3 regions of the Bradyrhizobium sp. USDA 4510 genome follow, and region 1 is predicted to be linked to each of the others. Evidence: predicted binding sites of a transcription regulator. Region 1 holds the regulator's gene; each other region holds the start of a gene.

Region 1 (10,327 bases):
TGACCATCTTGTCGATGTCGGCTTCGGACAGACCGCCGGATGCCTGGATCCGGATCTGCTGTTCCTTGCCGGTCGCCTTGTCCTTGGCCGAGACGTTGACGATACCGTTGGCGTCGATGTCGAAGGTCACCTCGATCTGCGGCATGCCGCGCGGAGCCGGCGGAATACCCATCAGGTCGAACTGGCCGAGCATCTTGTTGTCGGCAGCCATTTCACGCTCGCCCTGGAAGACCCGGATGGTGACAGCGCCCTGATTGTCTTCGGCGGTCGAGAACACCTGGCTCTTCTTGGTCGGGATCGTGGTGTTGCGGTCGATGATGCGGGTGAACACACCGCCCAGCGTCTCGATGCCCAGCGACAGCGGGGTCACGTCGAGCAGCAGCACGTCCTTGACATCGCCCTGCAGCACGCCGGCCTGGATCGCAGCGCCGATCGCGACGACCTCGTCGGGATTGACGCCCTTATGCGGCTCCTTGCCGAAGAACTGCTTCACGACTTCCTGGATCTTCGGCATGCGGGTCATGCCGCCGACCAGCACCACTTCGCCGATCTCGCCGGCGGTCAGGCCGGCATCCTTCAGCGCCTTGCGGCACGGCTCGATGGTCTTCTCGACGAGATCGGCCACCAGCGCCTCGAACTTGGCGCGGGTCAGCTTCATCGTCAGATGCTTCGGACCGGTCTGGTCAGCCGTGATGAACGGCAGGTTGATTTCGGTCTGCGTGGTCGACGACAGCTCGATCTTGGCCTTCTCCGCAGCCTCCTTCAGGCGCTGCAGGGCAAGCTTGTCGTTGCGCAGGTTGATGCCCTGTTCCTTCTGGAATTCGTCGGCGAGATAGCCAACCAGGCGCATGTCGAAATCTTCACCGCCGAGGAAGGTGTCGCCGTTGGTCGACTTCACCTCGAACACGCCGTCGCCGATCTCGAGGATCGAGACGTCGAAGGTGCCGCCGCCGAGGTCGTACACGGCGATCGTGCCGGACTTCGACTTGTCGAGACCGTAGGCGAGCGCGGCAGCCGTCGGCTCGTTGATGATGCGCAGCACTTCGAGGCCGGCGATCTTGCCGGCGTCCTTGGTGGCCTGACGCTGCGCGTCGTTGAAATAGGCGGGAACCGTGATGACGGCCTGCTCGACCTTCTGGCCGAGATGCGCCTCAGCGGTCTCCTTCATCTTCTGCAGAATGAAGGCCGAGACCTGCGAGGGCGAATAGGTCTTGCCATCGGCTTCGACCCAGGCGTCGCCGTTCGATGCCTTGACGATCTTGTAGGGAACGAGCTTCTTGTCCTTCTCGACCATCGGGTCGTCATAGCGGCGGCCAATGAGGCGCTTCACCGCAAAGAACGTACGCTCGGGATTGGTCACCGCCTGGCGCTTCGCCGGCTGGCCGACGAGGCGCTCGCCATCGTCAGTGAAAGCAACGATCGACGGCGTCGTTCGCATGCCCTCGGCATTCTCGATCACCTTGGCGTTCTTGCCATCCATTACGGCGACGCACGAATTCGTGGTGCCGAGGTCGATCCCAATGACCTTACCCATGGTTTTGATATCCTCTTTGCTACGGCAGGTTGGTTGGGCCCTGACGGCGCTCCGTACCGAACCCCCAGACGTTCACATACTCGCGATATTGCGACGGTGAGCCTGATATAGGAGAGAGGGTCCTGCCCGCAAGGACTGGACGCAACGTTGAGGCCTGAAAAGACTGACGTTTGAAAGATTGTGTCAGCCCGGCCGCAGCGCCGGTTCAAGCCCGATCCAAGTTAACAAATCGGCAATGATGCGGCCCGCTGGCGACCGCGAACATCCGCTGCACGACGTCCGCGCTGTTGAGTGAACACTCACAAACGTCGTATGCGGAAGCGGGCGCAGGCCGAGGGCGCGCTGTTTGGCCGCTGGTGGCCGATCGTCGGAAACGTGGGGAAACTGGAAAGTGCCGGCCAATCGGGACGAAAAGCCCCTGGAATCGGGCCTGCAGGCCCGGAGCGCGGCTTTGGCGGCCTGTTGCAGGGTCATCAAAACCGCTAAAAGCGGTCCGACTGAAAGAGGCCATCCAGCCCTGCACCGGCCCCGTTGCGCGGCCACCAAGCAAAACCGGTAGATCCCCCATGACGCCTTTTCGACTTCTCGTTGCGGTTGCCTTGCTGCTTGCTGCCACCTGTCGTGGCTTTGCCGCCGACGTGGTGTTTCCGCCGGGCGCGCATGTCGGGATGAAGCCGCTGGTGGGCCTCAACCGCGCCAAGTCGTTCATCGGCTTCGAGACCGAGGACCAGGGCGTGAAGGTCTTGATCGCCGATCTGCCCGCGGACGCCTACAACGAGGTCGTGAGCGCCTTCAAGGCCAACCCGGCCGGTAGCGGAAACATCAAGCCGGAGAGCCTCGAGACGCCGGCGGGCCTCGCCTATTACACCGTGGAGAGCGCGCGTGACGGCACCACCAATGTGCGGCGCTACTCCATGATCCTGCCGGGACCGACCTTCTCCGGCTATGTCGCGGTCCAGGTGCCGGAGAACGCGAGCAAGATCTACACCGACGACGCCGTGCGGCAGATGTTCGCCACCGCCCAGATCCGCAACGAGGTGCCGGTCGACGAGCAGCTAAGCATGATGCCGTTCAAGGTCACCGAGCTGAGCAGCTTCAAGAATGTCCGCATGCTGGCGCCGGGCGCGGCGCTGCTGATGGCCGACGGCGACGACAAGGGCCTTGAGACCAAGCCCTTTATGCTGCTTGGCATCATCGGCTCGGCCCCGGCCACACCGGATGATCGCGGCCGCTTCGCCCAGCAGATCGCCACCACGATCCCCGGCGTGCGCGACGGGCGGATCACCATGTCCGAACCGATCCGGATCGACGGCCAGCCCGGCTTCGAGACGCGCATCGACGCCGTCAGCGGCAAGGACAATACCCCGGTGACCATCGTGCAGTGGCTGCGGTTCGGCGCGCAAACATCGATGCGCATCATCGGCAGCTCCCCGCGCACCGATTGGGAGAAGGCCTTCCCGCGCTTCCGCGCGGTGCGCGACGGCATCCAGCCGCGCGGCTGACAGGCCCGCCGAAAAATCGGACTTTCGCAGCTCCACGAACGGAACTAGCCTCCTCGTGCAATTATCAAAGCGAGGAGGGGCGCGATGCCGGATCGACGACAGGTTGTTGCAGGCCTCGGTACGCTGGCGCTTGCCGCGCTGGTTCCAAAACATCTCTGGGCGGCTGCGATCAAGCCCGACGACGGCTCCGCGCTGCTCGTGATCGACGTCCAGAACTGCTTCCTGCCCGGCGGCAGCCTTGCCGTGAAGGACGGCGAGCAGGTGGTGCCGGTGATCAACCGGATCGCCAAGAGCTTTGCCAATGTGGTGATGACGCAGGACTGGCACACGCCCGGACACATCTCCTTTGCCTCGACCCATTCCGGCAAGAAGCCGTTCGAGACCGTCGACCTTGCCTATGGCAAGCAGGTGCTGTGGCCCGACCACTGCGTGCAGGGCACCGACGGCGCATCGCTGTCGAAGGAACTCGCGATCCCGCAGGCCGAGCTGATCATCCGCAAGGGTTTTCACAAGGACGTCGACAGCTACTCCGCCTTCACCGAGGCCGACGGCAAGACCACCACCGGGCTCGCCGCCTATCTCAAGGCGCGCAACGTCGAGCGGGTTTTCGTGGCCGGGCTCGCCACCGATTTCTGCGTGGCATGGACCGCGCTCGATGCGCGCAAGGCCGGCTTCGAGACCTATGTGGTGGAAGACGCCTGTCGCGGCATCGACACCCAGGGATCGCTCGCCAAGGCCTGGGACGACATGGCCAAGGCCGGCGTCAAGCGCATCCAGTCCTCGGATATCGCGTAAGACGCAGCCTCGCGAGATTCGCATGGCCGAGCCTGCGTCACCTCATGCATTCGATCTCGCGCAGCGCCTGCCGTCGCCGCGCATGGCTGGCCTGATCGTCCGGATCACCGGTTATCGCGAGACCGCAACGGGCCGGTTCGCGCAGCGGCAGACCGCGCCGCTGATCGTCCCGCTGATCATCAGTTTCGGCTCGCCGTTCCTGATCGCGCTGTCGCGCGAGCCCGGTGCGGCCGATCGTCAGCTCAGCTTCGCCGCCGGCCTGCATGCCGGGCCTGTCTACATCGAGTCCGACGGGCGCGCCGCCTGCGTGCAGGTCGATTTCACCCCGCTCGGCGCCTACGGCTTCTTCGGCGGCGCCGTGACCGACCTGGTCGGGCGCATGGTCGATATCGACGATGTGCTCGGCCATGATGGCCGTCGTCTGCGCGAACAGCTCGGCGCCGTGACCTGCTGGCAGCGCCGCTTCGACCTGATCGAGGCGTTCGTGCTGCGCCGCGCCGGCCACATGCCGTCTCCCGAAGTCGCGTTCGCCTATCGAAAACTGGCGCGTTCGGCCGGCGCTATCAGCATCACGGCATTGGCCGACGAGATCGGCTGGAGCCGCAAGCATCTGGCTGGCCGGTTTCGGTCCGAACTCGGCCTCGCCCCCAAATCGCTGGCGCGCATGATGCGGTTTCACCGGGCGAGCCGGCTGGCGCAAAGCGGCGCAGCGCTTGGCTGGGCGGGGATCGCGGCGGAAAGCGGCTATGCCGACCAGGCCCATCTCGCCCGCGAGTTCGTCGAATTCGCAGGCGAACCGCCAACCGCCTGGGCGCGCCGCCGGGCGCTGACCGACCGCCGGCTGGTTCACGCCGGCGATGGGCTGGCGGACTGGTAACAAACCTTCAAGCTAACGCCGCGTTGCCCCGTGCAGGATGGCGCCGTCAGCCAAGGAGATGAGCGACCATGACGCACGACATCGAACCGCCCCGCATCTACCCGACCCTGCGCTGCAAGGATGCCGAGGCGATGACCAATTGGCTCACGACGGTGCTTGGGTTCACCGAACACGTCGTCTACCGCGATGGCGGCGTGATCCATCACGCCGAGCTCGCCTATGGTTCCTCGATGCTGATGCTGGGCCAGAGCCGCGACGACGCATATGGCAGGCTGGTCGGCGACCTCGACAACCGCCGCACCGACTCGATCTATATCGCCGTCGACGATCCCGACGCGCTGTACGCGAAGGTCAAGGCTGCCGGAGCGAAGATCGAGATGGAACTGCGAAACACGGATTATGGCAGCCGCGACTTCGCCTGCCGCGATCCGGAAGGAAATCTCTGGAGCTTCGGCACCTATTGGCCGAAGGCACACGAGAAGCCGCGACCGTGAGCCCGCGCAATCCGCGAGCTCACAGACGGGTGTCCGGGATCGGACGGATCAGGCGGTGATGTCGGCGGTCGGGGCGGCCTTGGCGCCGCCCTTGGAGACGCCGACCAGCGCCGGACGCAGGATGCGCTCGCCGATCATGTAACCGGCCTGCACGACCTGCACCACGGTGCCCGACGGCACCGACGGATCGGGCACCTCGAACATCGCCTGCTGGAAGTTCGGATCGAACTTCTCGCCGATCGGGTCGAACTTCTTGACGCCGTTCTTCTCCAGCGCGTTGAGCAGCGAACGTTCGGTCAGCTCGACGCCTTCGATCAGCGCCTTCAGGCCGGGATCGGCGGCTTCCTTGGTCTCGGCTGGCACCGCATCGAGCGCGCGCTGCAGGTTGTCGGCGATATCGAGCACGTCGCGGGCAAAGCCGGTGATGCCGTAGGTCTTAGCGTCGGCGACCTCGCGGCGGGTGCGCTGGCGGAGATTCTCCATCTCGGCCAGGGTGCGCAGCGTCCGGTCGCGCGCCTCGGCGAGCTCCTTGGTCAGCGCCTCCGCCGATCCGGCCTCGGGCTCGTCAGGCATGATGTAGGGTTTCGAGACCACGGGCTCACCCGTCGGCGCCGAATTCTCGGTGTTGTCATTGGCCCGGTTCGGATCGGTCATGGCTTGCCTTCTCGAAAAGTCGCGTCGGTTCAAATCTTGGGGATTGCTTGCCGGGATATCGTGCTTTGGCCGGCGAAAATCAAGCGCAACATACCGGTCTCGGGAACAGGAATCTCCGGCTTGGGTGAAGAAAACCCGTCAAATGAAAGCGAAATCGCCCTCCGGTCAGCCGCCCAGCATCTTGCTGACGATGCGCGCGGCATAATCGACGGTCGGGATCACCCGCGCATAGTTCAGCCGCGTCGGTCCGATCACGCCGAGAACGCCCACGATCCGCCCCTGGGCGTCGCCGTAGGGCGCGATGATGGTCGAGGAACCCGACAGCGAGAACAGCTTGTTCTCCGAGCCGATGAAGATCCGCACGCCCTCGCCGCGTTCGGCGCGGCCGAGCAGATCGATCACCCCGCGCTTGGTTTCGAGATCGTCGAACAGCGACTTGATGCGCTCGAGATCGTCGAGCGCGTGCAGGTCCTCGAGCAGATTGGCGTGACCGCGCACGATCAGCTGGCGGTCCTCATTCTCGCCGCCGGACCAGCTCGCGATGCCCGCCGTGACCACCTTTTGCGTGAGCTGATCGAGCTCGGCGCGATTTTGCGTCAGTGCCGTCTCGAGCTCGAGCCGCGCTTCGGCCAGCGTCCGGCCGCGGATCCGCGCATTGAGGAAATTGGTCGCCTCGGTCAGGGCTGAGGATGGAACACCCGGCGGCAGTGCCAGCACGCGGTTTTCGACCTGGCCGTCTTCGCCGACCAACACGACCAGCGCCTTTTCCGGCTCCAGCCGGACGAACTCGATATGCTTCAGCCGTGCATTCGACTTCTGCGTCAGCACCACCGCCGCGGCGCGGGTCAGTCCCGACAGCCGCGTCAAGGCTTCGCCGAGCGCGGCCTCGACGGATTGCGCGCGGCCGACGGCCGCAAGCTGGGTCTGGATCGACTGACGCTCGGCCTCGGTGAGGTCGCCGACCTGCATCAGCGCGTCGACGAAGAAGCGCAGCCCGAGTTCGGTCGGCAACCGGCCGGCGGAGGTGTGCGGCGCATAGATCAGGCCGAGTTGCTCGAGATCCGACATCACATTGCGGACCGAGGCCGGCGACAGCGGTAATGCGATCAGGCGCGAAATGTTGCGCGAACCGACCGGCTCGCCGGTTGCGAGATAGCTTTCGACGATTTGACGAAAAATGTCGCGCGAACGCTCGTTGAGCTGGGCGAGCCCGGCATGCGGCGCGATCAGGCCAATCGGATCGTGGTGAGTCACACTCCAGTCCCTCACAATTGCTGCATAATTTGTCGATCCGGGAGGCCGATGACAAGCATGCATTCGGCCCCCTCGTACCGGACCCCACCGGGGCCGAAAACCCTCGCCAAAACCCTTGCCGCTGCCCCTTCCCGCTCCTACAAGCACGGCCAGCCAATTTTCTCGGATTTCTGGAGGATTTCATGCGGCCAAGCCGCCGTGCACCCGACGAACTGCGTCCCGTGTCGCTGGAACGCGGCGTCGTCAAATATGCCGAGGGTTCCTGCATGGTGAAGTTCGGCGACACCCATGTGCTGGTGACCGCCACGCTGGAAGAGCGATTGCCGCCGTGGCTGAAGGGCCAGGGCCGCGGCTGGGTCACCGCCGAATACGGCATGCTGCCGCGTGCTACCCTGGAACGCACCCGCCGCGAGGCCTCGGCCGGCAAGCAGGGCGGCCGGACGGTCGAGATTCAGCGGCTGATCGGCCGCTCGCTGCGCGCGGCCGTCGATCTCGAGGCGCTCGGCGAACGCCAGATCACGGTCGATTGCGACGTCATCCAGGCCGACGGCGGCACCCGCACCGCCTCGATCACCGGTGCCTGGGTGGCGCTGGCCGACTGCATCAACTGGATGAAGACCCGCAACATGCTGAAGACCAACGTGTTGCGCGACAATGTGGCGGCGATCTCCTGCGGCATCTACCAGGGCACGCCGGTGCTCGATCTCGACTATGCCGAGGATTCCGAAGCCGACACCGACGCCAATTTCGTCATGACCGGCGACGGCCGGATCATCGAGGTGCAGGGCACCGCCGAGAAGACGCCGTTCTCGGAAGGCGAATTCCTGGCGCTGATGGCGCTGGCGCGCAAAGGTGTCGCGCGTCTGGTCGACTTGCAAAAGATCGCGGTGGCGTAGTCAGATTGGTCATGCACCGCCGAATCACCGGAAGGCTCGTCATCGCCACCCATAATCCCGGCAAGCTTGCCGAGATGCGGGAACTGCTGGCGCCGCACGGCGTGGAGGTGGTGTCGGCCGGCGAGCTCGACCTCGCCGAGCCCGAGGAGACCGGCGACAATTTTCGCGCCAACGCGGCGATCAAGGCGATCGCGGCAGCGAAGGCGACCGGACTGCCCGCCTTCGCCGACGATTCCGGCCTCGTGGTCGATGCGCTCGACGGAGCGCCCGGAATCTACTCGGCGCGCTGGGCCGGCGAGGGCAAGGACTTCATGGCGGCAATGACGCGGATCGAGCGGCTGCTGCAGGAACGCGGCGCCACCGCACCGGACCGGCGCAAGGCGCACTTCGTGTCGGCGTTGTGCGTGGCCTGGCCCGACGATCATCTCGAGCAGGTCGAGGCCCGCGTCGATGGAACCCTGGTCTGGCCGCCGCGTGGCACCGCCGGCTTTGGCTACGATCCGGCCTTCCTGCCCGACGGCTACACGCGGACCTTCGGCGAGATGACCAGCATCGAGAAGCACGGCCTGCCGCCGCTCGGGCTCGGCCTGTCGCATCGCGCCCGCGCCTTCGTGAAGCTCGCGGAGATCTGCCTTGAGCCACGCTGACCGAGAAGCCTTCGGCGTCTACGTGCACTGGCCGTTCTGCCTGTCGAAATGCCCGTATTGTGATTTCAACAGCCATGTGCGGCATGCGCCGGTCGACGAGGAGCGTTTCGTGCGCGCGTTCGCCCGCGAGATCGAGACGACGGCCGCGCGCGTGCCGGGGCGGCAGGTGTCCTCGATCTTCCTCGGCGGCGGCACGCCGTCGCTGATGCAGCCGAAGACCGTCGGTGCCGTGCTCGATGCGATCGGCAAGCACTGGCAGGTGGCGCGCGATGTCGAGGTCACGCTCGAGGCCAATCCGACCAGCGTCGAGGCGACGCGCTTTCGCGGCTATCGCGCAGCCGGCGTCAACCGCGTCTCGCTCGGCGTGCAGGCGCTCGATGACGCCTCGCTGAAAGCGCTAGGCCGCCTGCACACCGCGCGCGAGGCGCTCGACGCGGTCGCGATCGCGCGCTCTGCGTTCGACCGTTACTCGTTCGATCTGATCTATGCCCGCCCCGACCAGACGCCGCGGATGTGGGCCGATGAACTGAAGCAGGCGATCTCGGAAGCGGCCGAGCATCTGTCGCTGTACCAGCTCACGATCGAGGAAGGCACGCCGTTCTTCGGGCTGCATGCCGCCGGCAAATTGCAGACGCCGGACGAAGCGACCGCGCGCGCGCTCTACGACGTGACGCAGGAGGTCTGCGCCCGCGAAGGGTTGCCGGCCTATGAGATCTCCAATCACGCCCGCGCCGGCGCGGAGTGCAAGCACAACCTCGTCTACTGGCGCGGTGAGGAATATGCCGGCATCGGCCCCGGCGCACATGGCCGGCTCGACATCGATGGCGTCAGGCACGCGACCGCAACCGAGCGGCGCCCCGAGGCGTGGCTGTTGAACGTCGAGGAGCGCGGTCACGGCGTCGTCAGCGATGACAGCCTCAACAGCGAAGAACGCGCCGACGAGTTTCTGCTGATGGGGCTGCGGCTCGCCGAGGGCATCGATCCCAAGCGCTATGCGAAGCTCTCCGGCCGCCAGCTCGACCCGCACCGGATCGCGATGCTGCGCGAGGAAGGCGCGATCGCCGTCGACGCCGACGGACGACTGCGGGTGACGACGTCGGGATTCCCGGTGCTCGACGCGGTCGTTGCGGATCTCGCCGCCTAGAACCTATCCCGTTCCGATTGAATCGGAACGAGGCTCTAGATTCTTGTTTCGACGCGTTTTCTTCACGCGAACCGGTATCCACTTCGCTCGAAACCGCTCTAGGTGCACGCTGCCAAATATCGAAAACAACCCCATGCAAAGGAGCTGGCGGGTGCCGGCGCTCGACAAGGCAGCTTGACCGCCCGACGAAAATCAAGCGCCAAAGCTCTTCGGCGAGCCTGCCACCGGCGTGCTGCCGCCTGAGGCCACCTTCATGACCGCAAGGCCACGCTCATTGGTGCCGTCGGAGCGGAAGCGGAACAGACCGTCGATACCGGCAAAGCCGGACGGATTGGTCAATGTCTCCGGCGCAAAGCGCTGCGCCCCTTGCGTGCGCGCGAGCGCCGCCATCAGCGCCACGGCATCATAGGCAAGCGTCGCGGTGCGCACGGGCTCGCCGCCATATTTGCCGCGGTAGCGCCCGGCGAAGCTGCGGAAGCCGGACGGATCGGGCGCGGCGTAGAGGCCACCCTGCAAGACGGGGCTCGCGA
Region 2 (10,327 bases), 3.4 Mb from region 1:
GAAACGTCCGGCAAGCGCACCGGCGGATCGCTCGACAATCCCGATATCCAGGTGTCGTCGACGATGGACGCCATCGTGAAGGGCACGGCAGCCGGGCTCGAGCTCTTGATGAACATCATCGCGATGCTGCTCGTGCTGGTCGCGCTGGTGTATCTGGCAAACGCGATCATCGGCCTGCTGCCGGAGATCGGCGGCGCGAAGATTTCGCTGCAGCGCCTGCTTGGTTACGTCATGGCGCCGGTGTGCTGGCTGATGGGCCTGCCCTGGCCGCAGGCGATCACGGCCGGAAGCCTGATGGGCACCAAGACCGTGCTGAACGAGTTGATCGCCTATGTCGACCTGTCGAAGCTCGGCCCCGACGCGCTCGATCCGCGCTCGCGGCTGATCATGCTCTACGCGATGTGCGGCTTTGCGAACTTCGCGAGCCTCGGCATCATGATCGGCGGCCTCGGCATCATGGCGCCCGAGCGGCGCGACGAGATCAACGCGCTCGGGCTGAAGTCGATCGTCTCGGGCACGCTGACGACCTGCCTGATGGGCGCGATCGTGGGGATGCTGACGCAGCCGTAGTCGCAGTAACCCGGATGGAGCCAACGGGTCGCGCGATGACAGGCTCCGCGCAATCCGGGGCGGTGCTGACGCGGTGAAGCTCCCTGCCAAGCGGATCATTGTTGGGCCGGCCGACGGCGCGGGCGCACGTAGCCGCGCATTGAGCCGTCGCTTGCAATAACGCGATGACAGGGGATCGATGGGTCGTCATTCGTGCGCATTATGGCACCGACCGCGCGCGCAGCCTTCGGATTGCCGGCTTTAGCAGCGACAGCTTTGTACGTCATGGCCTTCCCCTTTGGGATCTTGCGCACGATGTCGCGGACCTTATCTGAAAAGGTTTTCATAGATCGAGTGTAGCAGATTTCTCAGAGGGTTTTCGCCATTTTACTTGCGGTTGGACGAGCGCGTCGCGTTGGCACGGAAGATTCGACCGGACGTGCCGGTGTTTAGTTTCGAAGTGCGCGCCGCCGTCTTAACATTGCGGGGCAGCTATAGGCCCCTAGCGTCGTTTGCCGCGCAGTGCCGGCGTAGACGCAAACGGAGCATTGCGGACATCGACCGGCGGCTCCGCTCGATGCGATTCGACGTGAATGACCCGCTGTGGACATTGCCATACTTCTGAGGTGACTTTATCCGCTGACCCCCATAGTTCAGCCGAGGAGAATTGTCGGGTCTCGCGAGGACCGGAATGGATGTCAGAGTTCGCCTTAGCCGAAGCCAGATATGCTCTGAGCGGCGAGGTCAATATCGCCTGTCAAGTGATGGGTGAAGGACCTATCGACATCATCATGGTTCTTGGTGGGTTCTCGCGCGTCGATTTTCAGCACGAAACGTCCGGATATACGGCATTCTTGCAGCGGCTTTCAGCCTTCGCGCGTGTCACTACATTCGACAAAAGGGGCGACGGACTATCCGACCGGATTCCGATGCTCCTTCCCTTGAGCAACGCATGGACGACGTTCGCGCCATCATGGATACAACAATTGGCACATCACAAGCGGTGATCATGGGGAATTCCGAAGGCAGCGCGATGAGCGCACTGTTTGTAGCCACCTATCCTGCGCGGGTATCGCGGCTGGTGATTTTCGGCGGCTTCCGGGTCGCGAGCAGTTGGCGAATGTGATCCAACACGGGGCGATAATTCAGCTTCTTCGCTGCCTGCGGGCCTTCCTCGCAAAGGTCACCCGCGAGCGCGAGGACCTTGCCGACCGTCGCGCCCAGCATTGTCTTCACAGTTGGGTAGTTGCTCCGTATCCACGCAGAAAGAGCAAACCCAGAGCCGGTGGGGCCGCCTACGTCGATCAGGGCGACTTCGATACAGTGTTTCCCGCCTTCGAGGCATTCACGTGCCTCATCGTGTTGAGTTGCTTCCATCACGCGATAGCCGCACTCACGAAGGTACTCCGCCAGCGGATGGCGCACGAGCACGTCCTGCTCGACGATCAATACAGTTGTTGCTTGCATGCTTACTACAGCGCCGGGCCGAGCATCTCCGCGATCAGCATCGCGATCTGCTTGGGATCGTAGGGCTTGCTGATGAACCTACCTACGCGGCTCGCTGCGCTCTCCAATTCTGTGCTTCCAGAGGCAACGAGGATAAGGAGCATCGGTTGCATGACGCGGACCTTCCCAGCCAACTCCAGACCATCAAGGGTTCCGGGCATCCGGATATCGGTTATCAGCGCGTCAATCCGCTCGCCTGATGAGATGTAGTCCATCGCGTCATCGGCGGTCCTCGCCTCAATAACCTCAAACCCCGCGCCTCGAAGCTGCTCAGCTACGTCAAATCGGATGAACCATTCGTCCTCCACGAACAAAACCCTGATCCGTTCGCTCTTTTGCTGCGCTTGGGGGACCATCGTTGGCTCCTCGGATGCTGGTCAGCCAACCTACAGAGGGGCACAACGTTCCAAGCCATTGAGTTCTTTTGCTAATTTGGCGTCGTGGCGGGAACATTCTCGGCCGACCGCCGACCTACAGCGGCGGTTGATGACCGCTTATGGCCCGTTGCGACAGCTCGTTATGCCCATCTCGTCGTTGCTCTGTTGACATCAGGGTTTCGTGGGCCATTGTTCCCGATTCCAATGTTTGCTGTTGATCGCCATGGGCACTGTTCGAGAAGTAAAAGGCGATTTTCCGCGGGCTGAGGGCGAAGCTGCCGCACTCATCCGGTCTTTCGACTGGTCCAGCACCAGCTTGGGACCAATCGTTGGGTGGCCAACGCACCTCAGGAGCGCGGTGAGCCTTATGCTGCCGGCCAAAGCACAAATCGTGCTGTTTTGGGGAGCCGAATTTGTCGCTCTCTACAACGACGCCTATGCTCCTACGATAGGTCAGAAGCATCCAAAGGCACTTGGGCGACCAGCACGCGATAATTGGGCCGAGCTGTGGGACGATTTAGGACCGCTTCTCAGGCGCGTCCTCGACACCGGCGAAACAGTCTTCGCGAAGGACCGCCCCTTCTACATTGAGCGGCACGGCTACCCAGAGACAGTTTATTTCGACATCTCGTATTCTCCAGTTCAGAACGAGGCTGGCGAAACTGGCGGTGTACTCTGCATCGTTAGTGAGACGACCGAACGTGTAATTGCGCAAGAACGCCAACGGTTGCTCGCTCGGGAAGCAAACCATCGCGTAAAGAACATGTTTGCCGTTTTCCACGGCATCATAAGTCTGAGCGCTCGGTCAGCCAGAACTCCGCAAGAGATGGCTCAATCGTTACGAGGCCGTCTCGACGCTCTAATGCAGGCCAAGGACCTAATCCGTCCCGGAATCATGGGTACGGAGGCGCATAGCGAGCGAACGACGGTGGGAGACGTGGTGCGAACGGTATTGCGGCCGTATGAAGATGACGCGTCCAGCGAACGCATCATGGTAAGAGGACCAACTGTCCCCGTGGGTGCTATGGCCGTTACAAGCCTCGCACTCGCGCTGCATGAAACCACTACGAATGCGGCCAAGTATGGGGCGTTGTCGGAACCAACCGGTTCAATAAACATCGCATGGGACACGCAAGGCGGGGACTTGCATCTTGAATGGGAGGAGACAGGCGGCCCAGTGATTGTTGCTGCACCTTCGGCACAGGGTTTTGGGAGTGTGCTTGCGGAGCGCAGCATTGCCGCTCAACTGGGCGGCAAGGTGGAATATGATTGGTTACCGAGCGGGCTCAGGTTAAGGGTTTCGATTCCTTTGGATCGTCTTGCAGTCTGATTGCGGGGATAGTCTGTTTCGGGCTACTTGACGCCGCTCCTCCAATAGCGCCGACAGAATAACTGTTGGTGGTCTCATTCACTTTGGAACGTCGGCAGTTGGCCCATCGCGACATCTTGCGTTGCCGCACGAACTTGGTCGCTATCGGGGCAAAGCGGACGTAGAGTCACGCCGACGGTTTTATGGGTACACAGCCTAGCACTACTTTGGCAGATTGTGTTTTCGCCGCTGTTTTTCACGGATTTGCTTTCGGCAATATGGGCACTGCTGAGACGGCGGCCGAAGGATGAGATCGACGATGGCGTGACGTACGGCTGGCATGGTTGGCTGAGGCGGAGGCCCGTTGATTCTTTTTTTTCCGCCCCGCGTATGCGAGGCGACGATGTTGCAGGAAGGCGTAGGCAATCATTGTCATCAAGGCGTGGCGATGAAGACCTTGCCATGATCGCCCTTCGAAGTGATCAAGTCCAAGTTCCTCCTTCAACTGCTGATGCGCCTGCTCACAAATCCACCGTGCCTTGATGGTGGCGGCCAGCGTGCGCAGATCCGTCGCCGCCGGAAGATTGGCCAGATAGTATTTCTTCTCCCCGGACGCACGTTGCTCGCCAATGAGCCAGGCTTCGTCGCCTGGGAGATGCTGCTGACCTTTATCCCATATCCGCTGCGGAGGGCCGTCGGCGGTCCGGACACGGAGAGCAGCAAATTGGGCTTTCAGCCGACCTTTCGTCCCGCTACGCCAACTCACGGTTTTCCATTTGGCGCTGGCGAGCATTTGTTCTGCGGCAATCGATAAGATATCGGGCACGTGGTGCTTTCGTGGTTTTCCGCGGACCTTGGTAATCGGCCAAATGAGCTTCACATCGACCGGATACACTTTCTGGTGCCGAGGGATGCCGACAGCCCAGGTCAGCCCGCGCTCTGTTAGCCCTTGTCGAAACGGTGCGCTGAGGCCGTATCCTGCATCCGCCAGCACACATCCAAAGCGCACGTTGGCTGCCATCGCGCGGTCAATCTCGGCTAGAGCAATCTCGGGCTTGGACCGTGCCGTTCGATGTTCGACTGGCACGCGAGCGCGCTTCAAACGAGATATGTCGCTTGTCCAACTGTCAGGCAGAAAGAGACGTAACGCGACCATCACGGGCACTTCGCCGCGAGCAAGCGTCAAAGACACCAGCGTTTGGCAATTTGCCGTTTTACCGAGAGCCGACGCGTATTGAGCCGCAACACCGACCGAGCGCTCACCCTTCTTGGGAAGTGAGGTGTCATCAATAACCAGCACCGCATCCCTGCCGCCGACAAGTCGGTCCGCCTGGTTGAGCAGCTCTGTCTCCAGCGGCGTCGCGTCCCAGACACCGTCCGCAATGAAATGGTGCAACTGGTCGTAGTTGCTCGCGGCAAGGCGTTCCGCCATCGGCTGAACGCTCTTGCGATCGCCCGGACCGATCAATCCCGCAACATACAGAGGACACATCCGCTGCCGGGTCTTATGACCCAGCCGGTCCAAGAACGGCATCAGCCAGCGTTCGAGTTCGTCTTCCCATCCGGGCATGGTCAGCCCTCCAAGAGCCGACCACCCATGAATCATTGAAAAATTGATTCGGGAATCCTATAAAACGCGGCAAAATCAACAATCTGCCAAAGTAGTGCTAGAAAATCGTCATGCCCGGGCTTGACCCGGGCATCCATCGACCAAGGAGAATCTTGCGAAGCAAGCTGGATGGCCGGGTCAAGCCCGGCCACGACGAGTGCGTGAGCACTACGCCTTCAGCTCCACCGTCTTGAACTCGGCCGGCAGGATCACTTCCAGCAGTTCGACGTCGTCGGAATAGTCCAGGATCATGTGCCGGATGCGCGGCGGCTGGGTCCAGGCACTGCCTTGCTGCATCAGCGTCTCGCCCTCGCCTTCCATGTAGGTCTTCACCCAGCCCTTGAGCACATAGACCATCTGGAAGTCGACATCGTGGAAGTGCAGCTTCGACACTTCATCGGGATTGCACGGTCCCTGCAGCCGGATGACGTGCGCCTGGGCGAGACCATGCGACGCGGCTGATATGCCGAGGTCGCGGTACTTGGCGTAGGCGCGCAGCCCGTCGGCCTTGAAGTCCTCTTCGCGGTGATGGCTGATCGCCACGCGCTGCTTCGGCCGCGCCTTGGTCGCAGCTTTCGGCGCGCTCTTCTTGGCCGCCGAGACGCGGCCTTTCGACTTGATGGTCTTGCGCGCGGACGATTTCGCGGACGTCTTCTTGGCGCCTGCGCCGAGCCCCGACCATTTCTTCTTCACCGCGGTCTTGGCTGCCGATCTTGATGCCGTCTTCTTGGCCATTGTTTCGCCTCCCGTCTTTTTGTGACGGAGAGAGGCTAACACAAGTCGCGCGCCGCGAGGCGAGCAAAGGCGCAGAGCCGCGCCCTGCTACGTTTGCTGATCAATGCAGCCGGAACACGCCGTCGACGGCACGCAGCTCGGCCGGCTTAACCAGCTTGGAATGCGCCACCGTCACCGAAAACAGCGGGCCTTCGAGCTTCGCCTGCCAGAACGCGAGGAAATCCTGCAGCGCCGGAAATTTCGGAAACAGGTCGTAGTTCTGCCAGACATAGGTCTGCAGCAACGAGGGGTGATCCGGCATCCGATAGAGGATTTGCGCCGTCGTCAGCCCGTACCCCAGCAACTGCTTCCGGAAATCGTCGGAAACAACCCCACCAACTCGCGAGACCATGCCAACCTCCTGTGACGGAGCGCATTCACGTGGTGGCCGACCTCCCCCGCCGGACCACCGGCAATGGATGCGCTCACATGAGAGAAATGTGACGCACGCGACTAACCCATCTCAAGCCTAAATGTTTAATAGGTTGTTGAAATTTCTTGCGTTGGCAGCAGCTTACCGCATCTGCTAATAGCCCCGGCAACCCCTCTTGGGCGGCATTAAGGATGCCGAAATGATCTCGGCATCCTCTTGGCAGGCGGCACTCACGAGTGCCAATTTTTCTGCTAGAGGCACTTGCCCGCCGCCAAGGCTTGGCCTATCTCCTGCCCAACCAGTCTGGCACTCGCTGGACTGGACTGCTAACTCTCCAAAAATCTACAGCATCTACAAATGTTTAGGAGGACTGCATGAAATTCCGTCCGCTTCACGACCGCGTCGTGGTCAAGCGTATCGACGCCGAAGAGAAGACTGCTGGCGGCATCATCATTCCGGACAGTGCCAAGGAAAAGCCCTCCCAGGGCGAAGTCATCGCCGTTGGCCCGGGCGGCCGCGATGAAGCTGGCAAGCTGATCCCGATCGACGTCAAGGTCGGCGACCGCGTCCTGTTCGGCAAGTGGTCGGGCACCGAGGTCAAGATCGACGGCGAAGACCTGCTGATCATGAAGGAAAGCGACATCATGGGCGTGCTCGACGTCCCCGCTTCCAAGAAGAAGGCGGCCTAAGCGCCTCCCTCCCTCCCAGGTTAAATCTCTCAAGGAAAAACTCAGATGGCAGCTAAAGAAGTCAAATTCTCCGTCGAGGCGCGCGACAAGATGCTGCGCGGCGTCGACGTTCTCGCCAACGCGGTGAAGGTCACCCTCGGTCCGAAGGGCCGCAACGTGGTGCTCGAGAAGTCGTTCGGCGCTCCCCGCATCACCAAGGACGGCGTCACCGTCGCCAAGGAGATCGAGCTCGACGACAAGTTCGAGAACATGGGCGCCCAGATGGTGCGCGAAGTCGCCTCCAAGTCCGCTGACGCGGCCGGCGACGGCACCACCACGGCGACCGTGCTCGCCCAGGCGATCGTGAAGGAAGGCGCCAAGTCGGTCGCCGCCGGCATGAACCCGATGGATCTGAAGCGCGGTATCGACCTCGCGGTCGAAGCCGTCGTTGCGGACCTCCAGAAGAACTCGAAGAAGGTCACCTCGAACGAGGAGATCGCCCAGGTCGGCACCATTTCGGCCAACGGCGATGCCGAGATCGGCAAGTTCCTCGCCGACGCCATGAAGAAGGTCGGCAACGAGGGCGTGATCACGGTCGAGGAAGCCAAGTCGCTCGAGACCGAGCTCGACGTCGTCGAGGGCATGCAGTTCGACCGCGGCTACATCTCGCCCTACTTCGTCACCAACGCCGACAAGATGCGCGTTGAGATGGACGACGCCTACATCCTGATCAACGAGAAGAAGCTCTCCTCGCTGAACGAGCTGCTGCCGCTGCTCGAGGCCGTGGTGCAGACCGGCAAGCCGCTGGTCATCGTCGCCGAGGACGTCGAAGGCGAAGCTCTCGCCACTCTCGTCGTCAACCGCCTGCGTGGCGGCCTGAAGGTCGCGGCCGTCAAGGCTCCGGGCTTCGGCGATCGCCGCAAGGCCATGCTGCAGGACATCGCGATCCTGACCGGCGGCCAGGCCATCTCGGAAGACCTCGGCATCAAGCTCGAGAACGTCACGCTGCAGATGCTCGGTCGCGCCAAGAAGGTGATGATCGACAAGGAGAACACCACGATCGTCAACGGCGCCGGCAAGAAGGCCGACATCGACGCCCGCGTTGCCCAGATCAAGGCGCAGATCGAGGAGACCACCTCGGACTACGACCGTGAGAAGCTGCAGGAGCGTCTCGCCAAGCTCGCGGGCGGCGTCGCGGTGATCCGCGTCGGCGGCGCGACTGAGGTCGAGGTGAAGGAGCGCAAGGATCGCGTTGATGACGCGATGCATGCGACCCGCGCGGCTGTCGAGGAAGGCATCGTCCCGGGCGGCGGCGTCGCCCTGCTCCGTGCCTCCGAGCAGCTCAAGGGCCTGCGCACCAAGAACGACGACCAGAAGACCGGCGTCGAGATCGTGCGCAAGGCGCTGTCGGCTCCCGCTCGCCAGATCGCGATCAACGCCGGTGAAGACGGTTCGGTCATCGTCGGCAAGATCCTGGAGAACAAGACCTACAACTACGGCTTCGACTCCCAGACCGGCGACTATGCCGACCTCGTCAAGAAGGGCATCATCGACCCGACCAAGGTCGTACGCACCGCGATCCAGAACGCTGCCTCGGTTGCCGCGCTCCTGATCACCACGGAAGCGATGGTTGCCGAGCTGCCGAAGAAGAACGCCGGCGGCCCCGCGATGCCTCCGGGCGGCGGCATGGGCGGCATGGACTTCTAAGCGACGAAGTCGTCCCGGACGCGGTGCAGCGCGAAGCGGTGCACCGCAGAGCCGGGATCTCGCTCAACGACAACGAAACGCAAAACCCCGGCAGCGATGCCGGGGCTTTTGTTTGGGGCAGGCTCGCCGGGCGACTTACCGCAGCGCGGCCAATGCGAATACTTCCACAACCTCGCGCTGATGCAGGCGCCTCACACTGCTCACGGCATGCAGGTTATGCACAACACTCTCCGTAAACATACGTTGGTCTGAGTTGACAATCTCAAAAAAAATTTCGTGCGAGAGTCGCAAACCGAACCGACAGCGTCATCTTCGTCCCCCACAGTAGCTTCGGGACAAGATCGAAGTTCACTCCAACAATCTGAATTGAGCACGGAGCGTCAGCTCCCGTGACGCGGGCAAGCGTTGCGGAGAATGCTTTCACTTGCGAGGGAGGCAGTGCAGTGAGCGAAAGCGACAAGGTTTTCAGCCGAGCCGCCTGAAGAAGCGGCGTTGAAGTCACATCGAGGATTCGTTCAAGGAGGGACCTGGCCGGTTGGAAGAAGCCCAGTGACGAGAGCATGCAGCCCCCACTGCCCGATGCTCCGTCAACCGCCGCAGGTGCGCGATGCCCCCCCAACTACCCCGCGCACCGATCAGGCCAATCCAACCGGCCGGACTATTCTGCAAGGCAACAGGCAAAAAGCAAAAGGCAATATGGGAGGGAGGCGCTCATGGGCATGGTGATGGTCAGATGTCCGCAAACCGGGCACGCGATTTCCACCGGAATCAAGACCGATCGCGAGAGCTTTCGACGCAGTACCGTGTTCTTCTCGCGCACGCCCTGTCCATTTTGCCGCGCGGATCACGCCTGGTTTGCGCGGGACGCCTGGGTCGATGAGCCGAGCATCCGCGTGCGGCGGCGCCGCGGCGGCGGTTCACCGGCCTGAAATGGCCACCACTTTTGACGACCGCGATGGAGGGACACCATGGCGCAGGTACAGATCTCGACCGAAACGTCTGCCTGGCTGCTACAGGCCAAGGACTTTCTCGATGAAGCACGACGGCTGAAGCCCGGTCCGAAGCGCAATGAGTTGCGCGAGACCGCAAAGGTGCTGCGTGAGATTGCGGAGCTCGAAAGGGTATCCTCCCCGACACGGGAGCTTGATCGGCGGCCGGGAAGCTGATCGCAGCAGGGAACGCGCTCACACGGCGTCGTCAGCCTCGATTTCCGGGATACCTGGATCGTTAGCCGGCGCCATTCCTCGCGTTCGAACCCTGTCGCCCGAGAAGATCTCCTCGGCCTCGATACGCATGACGCGATGGCATTCGCACGCCGCCGCCAATAGCCGCGCCCGGTCGATCTCGATCTGGCCTCGTTGATCTGACCTGATCGCACCGCGCTTGCGCAGATTGCCCATCAGCAAGGTCACCGTCGTTCGTCGCACGCCGAGGATTTGCGACAGCGCTTGCTGG
Region 3 (10,327 bases), 6.9 Mb from region 1:
TCACACGTTATGCGCGCCTCTGTGCGCCGCGCGTGATAGAGTTTGATTTGAACGATCCGAGCCGATTGATCTTGATTGAGGAGCCATCACAAGAGCTCGTGGCTTCATGAAAGTTGTAACCCGTTTCATCGACCTGATGGCCGCTTTTTGCATCGAGCAGTGCTGCCGGTATTTTTCCGCGCGGCAACTGCTTGTTAAAACCGACACTCCAGCGACCCCTTGCACTGGAGAAAAGAAAGATGCGGCGGTCGGAAGACATCCGCTGAAGCTCGAACTCGACAAGAGTGGCCGTAGCGCACTGCCACCGCGTTAGACAGGTGGGCATCGGGCCTCGGCTTCGACACGCGCGGGCCGAAGCTGAAAGGCTTTCGTGGCTGCTGGCGGATTAAGTTATCGAATGGTCCGACGTCGAGCCGGCGAGGTCCTTTGCAGCCGCCGGCCACTCGCTCGCGCTGACCAGCACTTCGGGACTACGGTATCGGGCTGGACCATTCAGCGTCCTAGTCTCAGTCTAGCTTCTTGATGCGAGATACCTGGCGTATTGAGGTGTCGCGTAAGGTTTCGGATCACAAAGACGACCGGCATCTCCGCCATCCTGAATGATCGTTGTAGCGACGAGTGACGGGCGCTGTTTGTCCGCTACATCCCTCGGCTCGGCGATCACAAGAGCGCGACTGAGTGTTGGTCTGAACAGTAGACAGAGTAGACTCAGGACTGTGGGCGATGCACTATCGCTGTCGTAAAGCGCACGCGCCGTGTCTCGAGTCCGCCAAGCGTTTGGCATGCGCGACATTAGGACGCAAAACCGGAGCGTCTTTGCGTGCATCGTAGTGGCCCAAATCCTGCTACGCGTTTGCCAGCGGCGCTACAGGAGGGGACGCGGGCGTGGGCTTCGATCTACCAAATGACGATCTAGTCGCAGGTCCGCTGCCTGAGACACATTTGAGCTGTCCCTTTCACGCCGATAAAGCCCGCGTCCATCGTGGTGAACAAAAGGCGATGTTGCTGACCGGGGCGTCGCGTGGAATCGGTCATGCCACCGCCAAGCTGTTTTCGGAGGCAGGCTGGCGCATCATTTCTTGCGCGCGGCAGCCGTTCGACGGCGAGCGGTGCCCGTGGGGGTCCGGGCGCGAGGATCATGTCCAGGTCGACCTCAGCAATCATCAAGCGCTGCCGCGCTTGATCACTGAGGTGAGGGAACGTTTGGCGGGCGCACCTTTGCACGCGCTAGTGAACAATGCCGGCATCTCGCCGAAGACGCCAGATGGAGACCGGCTGACCTCGTTGTCGACGTCAACCGAAACCTGGATGAGGGTGTTCCATTTGAATCTGGTAGCCCCGATCCTGCTAGCGCGGGGTCTATTTGACAAGTTAAGGGCCGCATCAGGGTCGATTGTCAACGTGACATCGATCGCTGGTTCGCGGGTGCACCCATTTGCCGGCAGCGCTTATGCGACGTCGAAAGCTGCACTTGCGAGCCTCACACGCGAAATGGCCCACGATTACGCGCCGCATGGTATTCGCGTGAATGCAATCGCGCCTGGCGAGATCAGGACGGACATGTTGTCGCCCGATACGGAAGCGCGTCTCGTGCCAAACATTCCGCTGCGCAGAGTGGGAACGCCGGACGAAGTGGCCAAGGTTATCTTCTTCTTATGTTCGGATGCCGCAAGCTATGTCACGGGCGCCGAGGTGCCGATCAATGGTGGGCAACATCTGTGAATCGAGCAAGCTGGCAACGCAGCTGTCTTGAGTTTCAGCTCTGAAGCTCTTGTTCCACGCTACGTCACGCACCCATTCCGAAAAAGTGAAATCACGGCACCTTAGAGTTACCGTCGTGCCATGAAGGTGTTACGCTTCTATGTCATCTCGTCAACTCGTAGCCCTAGACTGAGCATGACATGCAAAACGAAGTTCGTAAACTTGAACAAGTTGAGAGGGAGGATGATCAAGAAAACGGAGACCGCCTCATGCTGCATATTGCTTCCGCGCGCGAAAGACCTGCCTCTCACGCGGAGACGGAGCGCGAGCTCTCGGGCGAGCCGCTGGGCGAAAGCGCGCTGACCGGCATCTTCGAGATATCGAAGGTACTCACCGCTCCCTGCCGGCTCGAAGTCACGTTGGCCAACGTCGTGGGGCTTCTGCAATCGTTCGTGCAGATGCGACATGGTATCGTCTCACTGTTCGACGATGACGGGATGCCGGACATCACGGTGGGTGCCGGTTGGAGCGAAGGCAGCGACGAACGCTACCGGATGCGCCTGCCGCGGAAGGCAATCGACCAGATCGTTGTGACCGACAGGCCTCTTGTCGCCGAGAACGTGGCAGCGGAATCGGCGTTCAGCGCAGCTGACCTGGAAGTGCTCGGGGCTTCGGAAAATATGCCGGTGTCGTTCATCGGAGTTCCGATCCGGATTGACCCCAAAGTCGTGGGTACGTTGACGGTCGACCGAGTCCGTGACGATAGGTCGAACCTCCGGCTCGATTATGATGCGCGGCTGCTCGCCATGATCGCCAACCTAGTGGGACAGGCAGTGAGGCTGCATCGCTTGGTCGCCTGCGACCGCGAGCGGCTGATGACGGAGAAGGACCGTCTGCAAAAGCAATTGTTCGAGCTTAGGCAGCCGCCAAGGGAGCGGAAGAAGCTGCCGATCCACGGGATCATTGGCGACAGCCCGGCGCTGCGCGGGTTGCTCGAGAAGATCGCAGTCGTTGCCAAATCGAACAGCACGGTTCTGCTGCGCGGCGAATCCGGTACCGGAAAGGAACTTGTAGCCAAGGCCATTCACGAATCATCTTCCCGCGCCAAGCGGCCGTTCGTTAAGCTGAATTGCGCGGCGCTCCCCGAGACGGTGCTGGAATCCGAATTGTTCGGTCATGAGAAGGGTGCCTTTACTGGCGCGTTCAGCTTGCGCAAGGGGCGCTTCGAGCTTGCTGACAAAGGGACGTTGTTTCTTGACGAGATAGGCGAGATCTCAGCGCCGTTCCAGGCGAAGTTGCTGCGCGTCCTGCAGGAGCAGGAGTTCGAACGGGTCGGCAGCAACCAGACTATCAAAGTCGATGTTCGAGTTATCGCTGCGACCAACAAGAACCTTGAAGAGGCTGTAGCAAGAAGCGAGTTTCGCGCGGACCTTTACTATCGCATCAGCGTCGTTCCCTTGCTGCTGCCACCGCTGCGCGAAAGACGCAGTGACATTCCGCTGCTGGCCGGCGAGTTTCTCAGGAATTTCAACAACGAGAATGGCCGCGCGCTGACCTTGGAGGCGAGTGCGATCGATGTGCTGATGAACTGCGGCTTTCCAGGCAATGTCCGTGAGCTCGAGAACTGTATCGAGCGCACCGCGACCCTGTCGTCCGGACCATCGATCGTGAGAAATGACTTTGCATGTTGCCATGGTCAGTGCCTTTCCGCGATGCTCTGGAAAAGTACATCGGAGGAGGCGACAGTCCAGCCGGCACCGACCGTGCCCGTGCCGGTCAAGCCGATCACTTCGCTGTCTGAAGCGGCTGCGCTGGTCCCGCCCGTCGGCAGCGAACTGGCCTCGCCGGCGCCTCCCGGCACAGTTCTCGTAAGTGGCGCAAAGATGGCCGATCGCGAGCGGGTCATTGCGGCCATGGAAAAATCTGGTTGGGTGCAGGCAAAAGCCGCGCGCTTGCTCGGACTAACGCCGCGCCAGATCGGCTACGCGCTGAGGAAGTACGGAATCGAGATTAAACGGTTCTGAAGCGCGGTCCCGTGAGAGTTGCGCCTTGCAAGCGCGTTGAAGTCTGCCGTCTGAGATGACGGCCGCGGCAAAGCCTAGCGAGCAGCCGCGAACCGAGTCTTGCGTGGCGTCCGGTAACGGCCGTTGCGAAGCGTAGACAGGGAGGTTGTAGGCCGGAATGAAGTGAACGGGAAAATAGCCCCGAAATCGAACGTGATCGGAGTAGCCGACCCTGTCTCTCAAAGGGGAAGGCGGAACCGCAGGCCGCGACAACGCGAGCGGTCAGAGGTGCTCCCGGGGTTCGTACCGCCAGCATGCAATCAAAGGAAGCAGCGTGAACAAGGGAGATCCATCCGGTTCAAGCGCAAGCTTGTAAGACCTGCCAAGCCGCTGAGGTGAGAAGGGTCTGACGACCGGGTGGAAGTCAGACTGACCGATAGTACTCCGAGGACGGGAGAGCCGGCCACATGGGGAAGCGGTCAGCGGTAGTTGAATTGTTCTTGGGCGACATGGGCTCCATTCAACGGGAGTTACGGCCTTCTATGCAAAGAGAAGATCAGCTGACCATGGAAACGAAACTTGAACAAATAGCAGTGAAAGCTCGGCGCGAGACAAATCTTCGCTTCACCTCGTTGGCCCATCACATCACGCGCGACCGAGTGCAAAAGAATCTATTACAGATTCCGAAGCGCTCCGCCGCCGGGGTGGACGGACAGACGGTGGAGGCGGCGAAGGAGAGCTTCGAGGACTGGATAGGGCCAATGCTCCAATCCATCCATCGCCAGGGATATCGGGCGCCGAACATTCGGCGGGTCTATATCCCCAAGCCCGGTAAGACGGAGAAGCGCCCCCTCGGGGTTCCAACTGTCGCCGACCGGGCGCTCCAGCGCAGCACGGCTGAGGTGCTGGCCGCTATTTACGAGCAGGACTTCTTACCCTGCTCGTTCGGCGGCAGGCCGAAGCTCAGCGCCCATCATGCCTTGGCGACCCTCAATGAGGTGATCGCCGGCGGCATGATCAGCTGGGTGTTGGAGGCGGATTTGAAGAACTTCTTCGGGAGTCTCGATCATGATCGGGTCCTCCGGTTTGTCGAACATCGAGTCGGTGATCCGCGCCTGATCAGCTTGATCCGGCGCTGGTTGAAAGCGGGCATCCTGGAAGACGGAGCGGTGCACCCGAGCGAACAAGGAACGCCACAAGGCGGATCGATCAGTGTGCTTTTGAGCAACCTCTACCTTCATTACGTTCTCGACCTCTGGTTCGAACGCGTGGTGAAGGGTCGGTTGCGGGGCGAAGCCCGACTGGTGCGCTATATCGACGACTTTGTGATCTGCTTCCAATATCGATCGGACGCCACCCGCGTACAGGAGGCCTTGCGTCTTCGGTTGGGGAAGTTCGGCCTCACTCTAGAGCCGACCAAGACCAAGTTGGTCGAGTTTGGTCGGTTCGCGCAAAGACATGCGGGCAAACGCGGCAGAAACCGCCCGGAAACAATCTACTTTCTGGGGCTGACGCTCTATTGCACGCGAAACCAAAAAGGCAACTTCAAGGTTGGGATGCGCACCGAGAAATCTCGGCTAAAGCGCAGCCTTATGTCTCTGCAGGAGCTGATGCGGCAAATACGGCATTACAAGATCAGTGACCAGGCCGATGAAATCAACCTCGTCCTGCGCGGCCACTATGGCTATTACGGCGTCGCCGGAAATCTCCGGAGCCTCGTAAAAGTCTATCGGGCCGTGGAGCGTTACTGGCGCGGAATGCTGCGCAGCCGCAGCTGGGCAGGCCGACGCCTCACTTGGGACGCCTTCAACCAAATCAAAGAACGGACACCGTTGCTGAAGCCTAAGCTGCGCCTCCCTTATCGGGAGCTGCAAGCGCTTGCAGTGCTGTGAACCAACTGTCGAAGAGCGTCGGTGCGGGAAATCCGCACGCCACGTTCTGTGGGAACCGGGGGCGGGCGACCGCCTCCGGTGACCCGGTGACAATGGGGTTTCGGGGACGCATCCAATGAGATCGAATCGGAGGCGCGTCCGGCCTCGGCGGCAGATTACCATGCGTGACAGGATCAACTCGCCTGCGATGCCGGTTTGGTAAGGCGACGTGCGACGGCGGTCCATCTTGAGCGCGGGAGCATCAGGACCACGTGGGAATTGGGTCGGCTTCGCTCCAGGGCAAGAGGTTTCAGTTATGAGCATCGTGCGATTCTGCCCGCGCCTGTTGGGAACGGAGGTGATCTCGCAAGTCACTTGGCGTTCGTAGCTGGATGGCGCTGTCGCAGCTCCGACGCGCGTCGGTATTCTTTCGTCCGGAGCAGCGAGCTAGGTGTTTAGTCCCGGCGTTTCCCGGAGCGGCTTGAGTCTGAACCGTTCTGAGAAGAGTCCCGCATTGCAGAGTGTTAGACCCTTCAGGGTTTTCAGCCGCCCCTCGGCACTGCGCTTAAACTTGTCGTGTTTTCCGTGAGGCCACATGTTCTATTCGCGAGGTGCCTCGCGCGCCAAGCTTTTCAAACAGAGGTCGAAGCGATGATGAAGTAAACACAAGCGGAGCTCGCGTTTGCGCAAGAAATTGTTATCAATTTCTCATCATGCAGAGGAAATCCGGTCGAAGGGGCTGTCCTTACGTGCGGGGCCAAGGCAGTTATTTATTATGGCGGAGCATCTTAGCCGGTCGGTGAGTCACTCCATTAGACGAATTCAGAGAAGATTGAGTTGATCAGCCGTAAAGGCCGCTTGGGTCCGTCTGCTCGCCCCCAGTTTTCGCATAGCGTTTTTGATATGAAAATTGACGGTATTCTCGCTGATTTCTAGGATTTTCCCGATTGCCCATGACGATTTGCCCTCTTTCACCCAGCGCAGACAGGTGATCTCGCGTTGTGAAAGTGCAACCCGTTTGTCACCGCCGCTGCTAGAGGGGCGAGCAATCTCGCGATAGGCGATGTGAAAGTGCCAGGCTAGTGTGTTTAGATGGCCGATGCGATCCTGAGGATCAGCGTCATCGAAGGGTGATGCGAAGGACGCAACCGATACTTGCCCCAATGGACCAAATAGTGGCACGCTCATCCCATGCTTCAGGCCTGCGTCCCTCGCCTCGTCGAGTACGCGTTTCTCGTCGGGCTGAAGTTGATAGTGATCAGCGAGACGATCCCAAAGGAACGGTCGCGAAAGCGTCGGTGTTCGCCGGACCACCGGATCGATCATATGGTATTTGCGTTTGAAATATCGGTCGCACCACTCGGGTGGCCACTTCACAGCCACTGTGGGCGGTGGACACTCGCTAAGCTGGAGCGGCGCGTCGAAATTAAGCGTCCCGTAGGCAACTTCACTGAATCCCTCCTTCGTGGCAAAGTTTACCAGGAGATCGAACAGCGCTTTGAGCGAATGCGTCTGGCTTGCGCATTCGGTGAAACTAAAAAGATCCACGATCGTAGCCTTGCAGGCCCATTCAGGACTATCAATGTGTGGAGTGACGCTTGTTTCACGGCGAGTTAAATTCCGTTCCATGGCCTGCACTCTTACCTTTTGTCTTCATGAGAGCTTAGGGACGCCCACGTCGCTTTGCGTCACGCTGATCCCGGAGTTTGTTATCCTTCTCCAAGCTGTGCCGGCACAATCGTGCCGTCAAAGAGCGGAGCTTCTGTTCCTGTCCTTCGTGGAGATGCTGAACGTGCGGTTCGGGATTCAGTTGAGAGAGAGCGCTGGTGAACCAGGCGGTGCGCCGCTCGGCCCATACGGTGCTGACATCAATCCTCTACTTGCCGCCGAACCCAACAGCAGCGTCATTCTTCTTACTCCCCTTGCGAGTGGGACCGTGAGCGATTCGCTGATGCTGCTTTCTTGGATGGTCTCATGGATGCGGCCGTCGAGCAGCACGGTGACCGTTTCATGATGGCGGACGCCTGCGCAGGTGCGTTGGAGACGTCCAGCGCACATGAAGAACCCATGACGCAGATGATCCCCGCGCTGAAGGTGCAACTGGAGATACGCACAGTAGCGAGAGCTGCTTGATCCAGAGGATACTTTGCATGCGCATCTCCGAAGGGGAGAGATCGTGAATCTAACACAGCAACTGTCGTGCCAACTGCAGAGCTAGAAAAAAGCGAGCTGGAAACAATGGCTTCCGGGCAAGTCGGGCCCGGAGAATCGCGAACGCATTGCGGTAATGGTGACATCCGAGGAAAACGCGACGCACCATTTGCGTAAGCCCAGGCACAAGTTGGCCCAAACCACGAAGAGGGTAGCTTGCGGCCCTCGCCCTCTCTTCCAACCGGTCGGAAAAAGGAAGCGTTCCCCTCTCACAGCCCGGTCAAGTGCGAATACTGCCAATTGAAGAGCCGATCGTGGTAGACCGTCTTTCCGCTTCTTCCGGTGAAATGGCCGATTCTACTCTGCGCGCACGAGAGTTGCTCGGGCCTACCGAGCCGTTTCTCCGCGAAGGGACCCATTTTGGCAAGATTTGTGTGACCTTCTGATCGACAGTAGGTCGTTGAATCGTAGGACTGTCGTTGAGGCGGCTCAGCACATTCGCTTGTAATCTGCACGTATCCTCGCCACGAATGGTTCCTCTCCGCATAGTAGTGCCGACGAGCCGGAGGGCGCGTCCGGCTGAGATCGGCCATGCAGGTTTTGCTCGCTCGCGCCCCTCGGGCGGCCGTAAGCCTGCCAGGTTGAACCTTTGAAAGCATGGCTCCTGCGGGGCCAAACTCGATGCAGCTACAATCTGGCAAATCACTTCAGCGGTCCATGCCGCCGCCGGGTCTTGGCAAGACTAAGAGTTTTCGTTCGTCGAGTGCGACACAATGGCAGCTCTCTAGGAATTGCCCGCCGCGCCTTTCTCAGGACTTGCTCTGGTCGACCGATGGGTGAGCAATGGTCCGGGGTTCGATGTCCGCTGACATAGACTCGACTATCTCGATGACGCGTCGACGCGTCGGCAGAAGTTCAGAGCGCACGAAAGGCTGTTAAGAGACGAAAGGCCTGTGCGACCTCGTCAGAGCTGTTCTTAGGCGACAAGGGGGCTCCATACGCGAGTAAAGCTTAAAATCGCCCGATCCCCAATGCAAACAGAGAGTTAATCGTAATAATGCGGACAGGACAGGGATGCGAGGGCAGCCGCGGGAAATGTGAGTTTGCGTCACTCGGTGGCCAAGCAGGAATCTGATCACGTCGCGAGGCTCCGGAAGGTAAGGCGCCGCATCCTTCACCGCGAGCACGACTGGAGAAGGGGTGGGCGGCGGCAGATCGATGCGCGAAGGCTGGAGCTCCGTCTCGCGGGAGCCGGCTGCCGACATCCGTCGAATATTCGAAGCCGACGCGCGCCATGTACTGGGTCGCATTCGACGTGAGCTGCCTATTTTTTCTGCCAGAGTCCCTTGCTCCCGCAAAAATCCTATCCTATCTCAGCTCGGCCCGAAACTAGCACTCATGGGCATCGATTGCTAACATCTGAAAATCTCTAGCTCGTGCAAACGCTTAGGAGGACTGCATGAAATTCCGTCCGCTTCACGACCGCGTCGTGGTCAAGCGCATCGACGCTGAAGAGAAGACTGCTGGCGGCATCATCATTCCGGACAGTGCCAAGGAAAAGCCCTCGCAAGGCGAAGTCATCGCCGTCGGCCCCGGCGGCCGCGACGAGAGCGGCAAACTGACCCCGATCGACGTCAAGGTCGGCGACCGCGTCCTGTTCGGCAAGTGGTCGGGCACCGAGGTCAAGATCGACGGCGAAGACCTGCTGATCATGAAGGAAAGCGACATCATGGGCGTGCTCGACGTCCCCGCTTCCAAGAAGAAGGCCGCCTAACCAACCGCTCGCACCGCTCACCCCTGAGGAGCGCCTGCCGGGCGCCTCGCCAAGGGGGAGACCGATCTAAACACTCAGGGAAACCAATATGTCAGCCAAAGAAGTCAAATTCGGCGTCGACGCCCGCGACCGCATGCTGCGCGGCGTCGACATCCTCGCCAACGCCGTGAAGGTCACCCTCGGTCCGAAGGGCCGCAACGTCGTGCTCGAGAAGTCGTTCGGCGCCCCCCGCATCACCAAGGACGGCGTCACCGTCGCCAAGGAGATCGAGCTCGACGACAAGTTCGAGAACATGGGCGCCCAGATGGTGCGCGAAGTCGCCTCCAAGTCCGCTGACGCGGCCGGCGACGGCACCACCACCGCCACCGTGCTGGCGGCTGCGATCGTCCGCGAGGGCGCCAAGTCGGTCGCCGCCGGCATGAACCCGATGGACCTGAAGCGCGGTATCGACCTCGCGGTCGAAGCCGTCGTTGCGGACCTCCAGAAGAACTCGAAGAAGGTCACCTCGAACGAGGAGATCGCCCAGGTCGGTACCATTTCGGCCAACGGCGATGCCGAAATCGGCAAGTTCCTCGCCGACGCCATGAAGAAGGTCGGCAATGAGGGCGTGATCACGGTCGAGGAAGCCAAGTCGCTCGAGACCGAACTCGACGTCGTCGAGGGCATGCAGTTCGACCGCGGCTACATCTCGCCCTACTTCGTCACCAACGCCGACAAGATGCGCGTTGAGATGGACGACGCCTACATCCTCATCAACGAGAAGAAGCTCTCCTCGCTGAACGAGCTGCTGCCGCTGCTGGAGGCCGTGGTGCAGACCGGCAAGCCGC

What was found. The regulator HrcA, encoded in region 1, represses chaperone genes, less so after heat shock. The targets are predictions, from matches to a motif close to GTTAGCACTCNCNNNNNGNGAGTGCTAAC.
Region 2: the regulator HrcA is predicted to act here: its motif matches at 6,800-6,828, upstream of groES (co-chaperone GroES).
Region 3: the regulator HrcA is predicted to act here: its motif matches at 9,115-9,143, upstream of groES (co-chaperone GroES).

The regions. Positions count from the first base shown of each region.
Region 1 is NZ_JBSSBT010000001.1:8,106,844-8,117,170, reverse strand. It holds gene dnaK (molecular chaperone DnaK) at 1-1,534, opposite strand, end outside; gene ACVMDN_RS37730 (hypothetical protein) at 2,101-3,036, shown strand; gene pncA (bifunctional nicotinamidase/pyrazinamidase) at 3,121-3,831, shown strand; gene ACVMDN_RS37720 (helix-turn-helix domain-containing protein) at 3,854-4,708, shown strand; gene ACVMDN_RS37715 (VOC family protein) at 4,777-5,202, shown strand; gene grpE (nucleotide exchange factor GrpE) at 5,251-5,856, opposite strand; gene hrcA (heat-inducible transcriptional repressor HrcA) at 6,022-7,110, opposite strand; gene rph (ribonuclease PH) at 7,293-8,006, shown strand; gene rdgB (RdgB/HAM1 family non-canonical purine NTP pyrophosphatase) at 8,018-8,653, shown strand; gene hemW (radical SAM family heme chaperone HemW) at 8,640-9,797, shown strand; gene ACVMDN_RS37685 (penicillin-binding protein activator) at 9,990-10,327, opposite strand, start outside.
Region 2 is NZ_JBSSBT010000001.1:4,685,386-4,695,712, forward strand. It holds gene ACVMDN_RS21710 (NupC/NupG family nucleoside CNT transporter) at 1-570, shown strand, start outside; gene ACVMDN_RS21715 (MGMT family protein) at 666-896, opposite strand; gene ACVMDN_RS21720 (hypothetical protein) at 1,245-1,556, shown strand; gene ACVMDN_RS21725 (response regulator) at 1,606-2,016, opposite strand; gene ACVMDN_RS21730 (response regulator) at 2,022-2,411, opposite strand; gene ACVMDN_RS21735 (HWE histidine kinase domain-containing protein) at 2,800-3,762, shown strand; gene ACVMDN_RS21740 (IS701 family transposase) at 3,998-5,347, opposite strand; gene ACVMDN_RS21745 (hypothetical protein) at 5,344-5,502, opposite strand; gene ACVMDN_RS21750 (cupin domain-containing protein) at 5,519-6,085, opposite strand; gene ACVMDN_RS21755 (usg protein) at 6,186-6,476, opposite strand; gene groES (co-chaperone GroES) at 6,872-7,186, shown strand; gene groL (chaperonin GroEL) at 7,232-8,872, shown strand; gene ACVMDN_RS21770 (hypothetical protein) at 9,586-9,801, shown strand; gene ACVMDN_RS21775 (hypothetical protein) at 9,841-10,038, shown strand; gene ACVMDN_RS21780 (Crp/Fnr family transcriptional regulator) at 10,057-10,327, opposite strand, start outside.
Region 3 is NZ_JBSSBT010000001.1:1,161,977-1,172,303, forward strand. It holds gene ACVMDN_RS05245 (nodulation protein NodZ) at 1-110, shown strand, start outside; gene ACVMDN_RS05250 (hypothetical protein) at 107-313, shown strand; gene ACVMDN_RS05255 (SDR family NAD(P)-dependent oxidoreductase) at 886-1,722, shown strand; gene nifA (nif-specific transcriptional activator NifA) at 1,902-3,725, shown strand; gene ltrA (group II intron reverse transcriptase/maturase) at 4,214-5,596, shown strand; gene ACVMDN_RS05270 (LuxR family transcriptional regulator) at 6,398-7,204, opposite strand; gene ACVMDN_RS05275 (hypothetical protein) at 7,550-7,708, shown strand; gene groES (co-chaperone GroES) at 9,186-9,500, shown strand; gene groL (chaperonin GroEL) at 9,589-10,327, shown strand, end outside.